2 regions of the Solibacillus sp. iso_87 genome follow, and region 2 is predicted to be linked to the other one. Evidence: riboswitches for the same ligand, from Rfam matches in the RefSeq annotation. Region 2 holds a riboswitch; the other holds the start of a gene.
What was found. Region 2 has a riboswitch for glycine ahead of gcvT (glycine cleavage system aminomethyltransferase GcvT). Riboswitches for the same ligand answer to the same signal wherever they lie in the genome.
Positions count from the first base shown of each region.

Region 1: another riboswitch for glycine. It lies ahead of AC0VXV_RS08340 (amino acid permease); the one in region 2 lies ahead of gcvT (glycine cleavage system aminomethyltransferase GcvT).

Region 1 is NZ_CM149656.1:1,688,993-1,693,431, reverse strand. It holds gene AC0VXV_RS08345 (cobalamin-independent methionine synthase II family protein) at 1-592, shown strand, start outside; gene AC0VXV_RS08340 (amino acid permease) at 690-2,027, opposite strand; glycine riboswitch at 2,283-2,362, opposite strand; gene AC0VXV_RS08335 (dehydrogenase) at 2,684-3,220, opposite strand; gene aspA (aspartate ammonia-lyase) at 3,432-4,439, shown strand, end outside.
Region 2 is NZ_CM149656.1:2,406,098-2,410,536, reverse strand. It holds gene AC0VXV_RS12240 (prepilin-type N-terminal cleavage/methylation domain-containing protein) at 1-183, shown strand, start outside; gene AC0VXV_RS12235 (type II secretion system protein) at 92-385, shown strand; gene comGF (competence type IV pilus minor pilin ComGF) at 382-837, shown strand; gene AC0VXV_RS12225 (shikimate kinase) at 1,148-1,660, shown strand; glycine riboswitch at 1,787-1,879, shown strand; glycine riboswitch at 1,883-1,991, shown strand; gene gcvT (glycine cleavage system aminomethyltransferase GcvT) at 2,155-3,264, shown strand; gene gcvPA (aminomethyl-transferring glycine dehydrogenase subunit GcvPA) at 3,384-4,439, shown strand, end outside.

The DNA.
Region 1 (4,439 bases), 720 kb from region 2:
ATATGCAGCAGTTGGCGGAGAAATATTACAATTTGATGATTGCTTATGGCAACTTTTTGCTGACGACAACCCGAATTCACCATTTACGGGCGAACAAATTAATCAGGAAGAAGTTCAAGCGTTAGCAACTGAATTTATTGAGATAAATAATCAAATTATTGAAGTGGGCCATCGTTTAGGTTTAAAAATGTGGACACATAATTGCCGCGGCAACTACGACTCACGTAATATGGGTGGTGGTTCTTACGTTAAAATCGCTAACCTCTTCTTAAAGCAACTGAATTATGACCGCTTCTTCTTAGAGTGGGATGATGACCGCGCAGGTTCTATTGAAGCACTCGCTGTCTTCAAAGATAAACCGAATGCAGAAATTGTATTAGGGTTGTTATCTTCTAAAACGAATACTTTAGACAATGAAGATCGCATTATTAAAATGCTTGATGAAGCGTCTAAAATTATCGACAAAGATCGTTTGTTCATTTCACACCAATGTGGTTTCGCTTCCTGCGATGGCGGCAATGAGCTTACAGAAGCTGAACAATGGGCAAAAATTCAGCAAGGACAGCAACTAGCTCTGCAGTACTGGAGTTAAATAAAAACATAAAATTTACGATATGAAAAACACGCAAATTCACGGGTTCCTTGAATTTGCGTGTTTTCCGTTTTTTATAAATGATGGATTTGCCTAATTATATTTTCCGAACCTTATAAAGAACAAACAGCAGTATAAACCATAACGGTGTTAACAACAGTGAGGTTCTCGTAGACTCGGAAATAGCCATAATGATTAGTAAAAACAAGAAGAATGCCAATATTAAATAGTTGATGAATGGTGTTAAAGGTGCTTTGAAAATTGAAGTTTTATGTAGATCCGGATGACGCTTTTTGTATTTGATATGCGAAATCAGAATAATGCTCCAAACCCAAATAAAACAAATCGCACTAATTGTTGTCACGATACTGAATGCATCGTCCGGCATGAAGTAGCTAAGCAATGCACCAATCGAAACTACGACCGCAGAAAATAACAAACCATTTTGCGGCACCGCATTTTTGTTTAATTTACCGTAAGCTTTCGGTGCTTGTTTATTATTACTTAAACTGAACAGCATGCGGCTCGTTGAGAACATCCCGCTATTTCCTGCAGAAGCAGCTGATGTCAGCACAACAAAGTTAATTAAACCTGCTGCAATCGGAATACCTACCAATGCGAAAACCTGAACGAATGGCGAGCTTGCTGCGCTTAAAGTATCCCAAGGGTTAATTGTTAAAATTACGAATAATGCCCCTACATAAAACAGCAGTATACGAACAGGAATTTTATTAATAGCAGATGGGATATTTTTTTGCGGGTTTGCCGTTTCAGCAGCAGCTACCCCTACTAATTCAACTCCTACGAATGCAAAGACAACCATTTGGAATGCCATTAAAAATCCAAATGTACCATTCGGGAATAATCCGCCATGCTCCCATAAATTCGATACAGCCACTTTGCCTGTATCTGTTTCAAAGCCAATGATCAACAATACAATGCCTATCGCAATCAATGCAACAATTGTGATGATTTTAATTAACGCAAACCAAAACTCGAGCTCTCCGAACAGTTTGACAGTCAATAAATTCAAAATAAGTAAAACTACTAAACATGCGATAGCCGGTACCCATTGCGGGATGTCGAACCAGTACTGCGTATACATACCGACCGCGATAATGTCCGCCATTGCCGTCATAATCCAGCAGAACCAGTAAGTCCAGCCGGTAATATAGCCTGCCCAATCCCCTAAGTATTCAGTGGCGAATTCGGTAAATGATGCATAGCCGCCTTTTGATAAAAGTAATTCGCCAAGTGCACGCATGACGAAAAATAGTGCGATTCCAACGATCAAGTATGCAAAGATAATAGAAGGTCCTGCAAGTGAGATCGCTTTACCTGACCCTAAAAACAACCCCGTTCCGATTGTTCCTCCAATCGCTATTAACTGAACGTGGCGATTTTTCAGGTCGCGCTTTAATTCTTGTTGTTCCAAAACGATTCCTCCAAAGGATAAGTATTTTGTCTGTTTTCACAGCGCAAAATAATAAGTATTTCATCGCGGTCCATCAAGTAAATTTTTCTGGAATTAAAACAGGGACTGATAATATGTCAGTCCCTGTGTCTAAGAATAATCGATTTCACCTCTGTAAAATCGCGTCCAGATTTCAAAAAATCTGTGACATCTATCGAGGGCTTTTCATTAAACAATGGATGTTTCATACAACTTATGTTAAAGAAAAGCGTCTCTCATTACTCTTCTGTCCTTTTGCCTGAGATTGTGAACCCTTCGGCGACGCGGATTATCGCGCTCTCTCCAGAAACTGCTCCCGTCAGTAGTTTTATCCACGACGATCTACGCTTGATATGTATGCAATTAGTTGCCTATAGGTCCTTGGCATCTTCCAGTTTCCTATAGTTCGCGTTCAATACTATTATTGTACGATAATTCATACTACCAATTTTTTGCCCGTCTTACAATGGACAATCAGAGCCATTTATTATATAAATAGCAATTTATCCTTATTCCCAACATAATGTTTTCTTCTTGCAGAAAATTCTTGACCAAAAAAATATTACACCGAAAATTCAATATTTTCAGTGTAATATTTATATAGAGGAATTGGTAGCCCCTCGTATTAATGTATCCGTTTACTGCAGTTTTTCCTGAACCGTTGAATCTTCTTCATATGTTGTTCGATTGATATCGATCAGCTTACCTTTCGTTGTGTCTGTCTTTTTCATTTTAACAACATACGTATTATCCAAAGCAATTTCTGTGCAGGCGATGTCTTTCTCACTGCGAATATCTTCAGGATAGTTTAAGGTAATGACTAAAGTATCCCCATCTTTTTCGATTTTTTCAATTTCTCTTCCACAGCCGTCCGAATATCCTGTGACAAACAGTACTTCCTCTGTTTCAAAATCGACTGATGGAACCGATTCGAAACCAAAAGTATCGGCCCAAGTAGTATAAAGCTTTTCATCCTGCACGATTGAAATACTTGTACCGACCTCAGGAGGTATCGAATCTAAATGCAACAATAATTCATATTCCACTTTATTTTCGTCATTTTCTTCCTGCTCAGGTTCAGTTGAATCGGATGATGTTTCGTTTTCTTTCGTATTACATGCTGCAAGGAGCAAAATCATTCCCACGACCAGCGTGTAACTTAACCATCTCTTCATTGAATCACCTCATCCCTTATCTAATTAGTCGTGTAAATAATATAAAAGTTACGAAATTTTCCTCGTTATATTTGTTAATATGGGTTAATTTAATATTAAGTGAGAACATTAAATAAACTAATAATTCAGCAAGTAAGCTTTTATTATAATATGGCGTATAATATAGTTGTTTATCCAACTATTACACCATTCTCTTGGAGGGTTTGTACAAATGAGTACACGTATTGAAAAAGACTTTTTAGGCACATTAGAAATTCCAAAGGACGTTTATTACGGCGTTCAAACAACTCGTGCATTAGAAAATTTCCCGATTACTAAAATGACAATGCACCCTGAATTAATTCGTGCATTTGCCATCGTAAAGAAAAGTTCGGCACTTGCAAATGCCGCTATCGGCAAATTGGATCCAGTAATTGCTAATGCAATTGCACAAGCATCCGATGACATTATTTCAGGACTATTACATGACCAGTTCGTTGTAGATCCAATTCAGGGCGGAGCAGGCACTTCAATGAACATGAATGCCAATGAAGTAATCGCAAACCGTGCACTGGAAATTTTAGGGGAAGAAAAAGGTACTTATTCAATCATTAGTCCTAACAGCCATGTCAATATGGCGCAGTCAACAAATGATGCATTCCCATCTGCTATCCATATTGCAACAGTTTCTACGCTAAATAATCTAATTATGGCGATGGAAATGATGCGTGATAGTTTTATCAGAAAATCAGTAGAATTCGATTCAATCGTTAAAATGGGTCGTACGCATTTACAAGATGCTGTACCAGTTCGTTTAGGCCAGGAATTCGGTGCATACGCTGCCGTTGTTTCTCGTGACATTGCTCGAATAAAAAAAGCGCAGCAAACGATGCTGCAAATCAATATCGGAGCAACTGCTATCGGGACAGGCCTTAATGCGGACCCTGAATATATGAAATTGGCAGTAGAAAACATCGCGACTTACAGTGGATTCCCGTTCATAAAAGTAGACAATTTAATCGACGGTACACAAAACACCGATACGTATGCAGAAGTATCATCAATGTTAAAAATCGCCATGATGAATATGTCAAAAATCTGTAATGACTTACGCTTAATGGCATCAGGTCCAAAAGCCGGATTTGCAGAAATTCGCTTACCGGAGCGTCAACCAGGTTCTTCTATTATGCCTGGTAAAGTAAATCCGGTTATGCCTGAAGTCATTAACCAAATCGCATTC
Region 2 (4,439 bases):
TTTGGACGGCTAACATACCATTTTGAAAATATAAGCCATCAATACTCTGTTAATATCGGCAAAGCCAGAATTTTGGAAAAGGAGGTTTTTCATGAGCCAGGAAGGACTAACTCTTGTAGAAACACTGTTAGCAGTCGTCATTTTATTTTTCCTTTCCTCGACAATCATTCCGCTCACATTTAATATGAAACAGCAAATTGCCTTACAAAAAGTACAAGCCCATGCTGCAGAAGCAGCTTATATAGGAGCGATGAAATATAAAAGATATGGACAATCAGCCGGAGTTCAGCTCATTGACGGCGTTCAGTTTCAATGGAATTACAATGGAAACCAAGTATGTGTCCATTATGATAATAATGAAAAGGAAGAGGAACTGTGTGTATGAATTGGAGGCAAACTTTAAATGAGCGGGGATTTACACTACTGGAGAGCTTGTTTCAGTTAACCGTGTTTGTACTTTTTACCGCAATAAGCCTGCTTATCCTTATATGGGTTCGGGATCTTCAACAGCTTGAGATGATGAAAGATGAGGTAAACTGGGAATTGTTTGTTTATGATCTTCATCAATACAATATGAATTCCGCATCTGGTAGGTTGCTCAGTTCTAGTATGCTGCAACTGGAAATGTTAAATGATCCCGAGGAACGGTTGTTTGTCTTTGACAAATCAGAACAGCATTTGCGTAAAAGGTCGAATAAAGGAGGAAATGAAATTATGCTGCCTTTTGTTGAGAAGTGGGAGCTGGCGGTTAATGAAAATGAAGTGAATATGAGGGTAGTGATGAAAAATGGAACAAAGCGAGAAAGAGACATCGTATTACCATTGCCTTCAAAATGAGAAAGGTGCATTATTTTTGCTGGCTGTGTTTTTATTGTTCATAGTTTCCGGAGCTGCTGTTTTCTATACAAATGCATATTTTGCGCAAATAAAAGTATATAATTCATTGGAATCTATTTACGTTCGTGCTACGATAAATATACTAAATTTACCTTAAAATTCGACTTCTTTTTGCAAAGTCGAAAAAATGTCGCATTTATGCGATTTGGTTTGACCTAAAAATATTTCTGTTTAAGACGCAAAATAGAAACGAAAGAATAGGTAGAGGCGTAATTAATTAAGTAGTCCGTAATAGAAGAAGGTGAACAGCATGCGTAAAATTTATTTAGTAGGATTTATGGGGTGCGGAAAAAGTGCGATTGGAAGACGTTTAAGTTTTTTCTTAAAAATGCCGTATTACGATATGGATCATGAAATTGTACGACAGCAGGGTATGACAATTCCTGAAATTTTCGAGAAATACGGCGAAGCACACTTCCGAAAAATCGAGACGGAATTTTTAAAGAATTTTCGTGATGAAGCATGCATTATCGCTACAGGCGGTGGGGTAGCCGTGAATGAAGAAAACAGGAAAATTATGCGCCGGACAGGGCTTGTATTTTTTCTTGATGCAAAATTTGAAGATATTTATATGCGTATTCGAAATGATAAAAACCGTCCCATTGTTCAATCGTCAACGGAGCAAGAATTGGAAAATCTGTATCACCAACGCAGAAAGAATTATCGACTGGCTGGTCATATACAAGTATTGACAGCTGGGAGAACATTAAGACAAATTGTTGAGTACATCGGCTTTCAAGTGAAACGTCTTAAAGGCGAATAATAGCTGTATAATTATGTTTAATGTTCGTATTTTGAATAAAATTAAAAAAAGATTGCGTTTGCATTATATTCAATGTTAGGATATTGCTAAGAAGAGCAATTACATGAAGTAAATAATCTAACGCGGATGATGGTACGGGGAGAGAACGTGATGTCACGTCGCCGAAGGAGCAAATAGCTATGCTATGAATCTCTCAGGCAAAAAGACTCGTATTGGACGCAACTCTGGAGAGTGCTGTAATAGCTATTGTTGCGAACAGCCACCAACGGGGAAAGCCTAAATTGTGATAGTGGATCAAATTTGGGTGTAACTTTCAGGTGCAAGGACAGAGAATCTCGGTAAAGGGGATTCGTCTGTCTTTTTTTTGTGGAGAAATCGGCTTTTAATATTCTGATGATTCTAATAAAAAGATAGATATACACTTTGATAGGTGTAATGTTGATTCCCCCTTTGCAAACCAAAACGAACATACATAACTAAAGGAGGAAATGAACATGACAAATGATTTAAAGCTAAAGCGCACACCACTTTTTGATGAATATGCAAAGTATGGTGGGAAAACAGTTGATTTTGGCGGCTGGGAGTTGCCTGTACAATTTTCTTCGATTAAAGATGAACATGATGCGGTACGTAACCGTGCAGGACTTTTTGATGTATCCCATATGGGGGAAATTATCGTAGAAGGTCCAGATGCACTAGTTTATCTACAAAAAATGCTTTCCAACGATATTTCTAAAATTGCAGTCGGCGGCGCACAATACAGTGCACTATGCTATGAAGATGGCGGTGTTGTTGACGATTTACTGACATACCGTTTGGAAGATAACCTTTATTTACTATGTGTTAATGCAGCGAATATTGAAAAGGACTTTGAATGGTTACAGAAGCATGTCGAAGGGGATGTCAAAGTGACAAATATGTCAGATGACTATGCTCAAATCGCATTGCAAGGACCATTATCTCAGGAAGTTCTGCAAACATTAACAGCAACAGACTTAACGGCAATTAAATATTTTAAATTCCAGGACAATGTGGATGTAGGCGGTCATTCGGTTCTTGTTTCTCGCTCTGGCTATACAGGGGAAGACGGATTTGAAATTTACGGTGCACCAGCAGCAATTGTTGATCTTTGGAACAAAATTTTGGAAGCTGGAAATGACAAAGGTGTAGTAGCTGCCGGTTTAGGAGCACGTGATACACTCCGCTTTGAAGCTTGCTTACCATTATATGGCCAAGAGATTTCAAAGGATATTTCACCACTGGAAGCAGGCATTGGCTTTGCGGTGAAATTAGCGAAAGATCCGCAATTTATCGGTCAGCAAGCATTAATTGACCAAAAAGAAAATGGCTTAACACGTAAATCTGTAGGCATCGAGATGATTGATAAAGGTATTCCTCGTCACGGTTATAAAGTGTTTAAAGATGGTGAAGAGATTGGCTTTGTAACAACAGGTACTCAGTCACCGATGACAAAGCGCAATATCGGCTTAGCTATAATTGACACAAAATTCACAGAAGTTGGAACTGAATTAGAAATCGAAGTACGAAAAAATAGAGCAAAAGCAGTTGTAGTAGAAACTCCATTTTACAAGCGTGCAAAATAAAGTAAAAATTTAACCAGTGGGGGTATTCATCCCCTTGATTGATAGTTCTGCTGCCTTTAGAAGAAGATAAATTCCTACCCGTTAATAACGGGATAAAACTTTTGAAAAGAGGGTTAACAATGAAACATCGTTATTTACCAATGACGGAACAAGATAAACAAGAAATGTTAGACCATATCGGGGTTGCGACAATTGATGAGCTATTCGAGGATATTCCTGAGAAAGTTCGCTTCCAAGGAAGCTACAATATTAAACCTGCGAAGTCAGAAGCCGCTTTAATGAAGGAACTGGCACAACTCGCTTCAAAAAATAAAGATACAGCAACCAATGTATCGTTTTTAGGTGCTGGTGTCTACAATCACTATAAACCGGTAATTGTTGATCACGTTATTTCACGTTCAGAGTTTTATACAGCGTATACACCATACCAGCCGGAAATTTCTCAAGGCGAACTTCAAGCGATTTTTGAGTTCCAAACAATGATCGCAGAACTGACAGGCATGGATATTGCAAACTCTTCTATGTATGATGGCGGTACGGCATTGGCAGAAGCAGGTATGCTTGCAGCAGGTCATACACGTCGCGGTAAGTTACTTGTTTCAGGAGCTGTACATCCGGAATATCAAGATGTTGTGAAAATGTATGCAACAGGACAATCAATTGAAGTCGTTACAATTCCTACAAAAGACGGTGTGACAGACATTGAAGCACTTAAAGGCTTAATCGATGATCAAACTGCCGGTGTTATCGTTCAATATCCTAACTTCTTTGGTCAAGTTGAAAACCTACAGCCGCTTGCAGACATTACACATGATGCAAAAGGATTGTTTATCGTATCTGCAAACCCGTTAGCTCTTGGCGTTTTAACACCTCCTGGAAAATTAGGGGCAGATATTACAGTTGGGGACGCACAAGTATTCGGTATTGCTGAAGCATTCGGTGGTCCACACTGTGGTTATTTTGCGGTAACGAATAAGTTAATGCGTAAAGTACCGGGCCGTCTTGTTGGGGAAACAGTTGACCAAGATGGACGTCGTGGTTATGTATTAACATTACAAGCTCGTGAGCAGCACATCCGTCGTGACAAAGCGACATCTAATATTTGTTCTAACCAGGCGTTACTGGCACTTGCTTCTTCAGTTGCAATGACAGCCCTTGGAAAACAAGGTATGCAG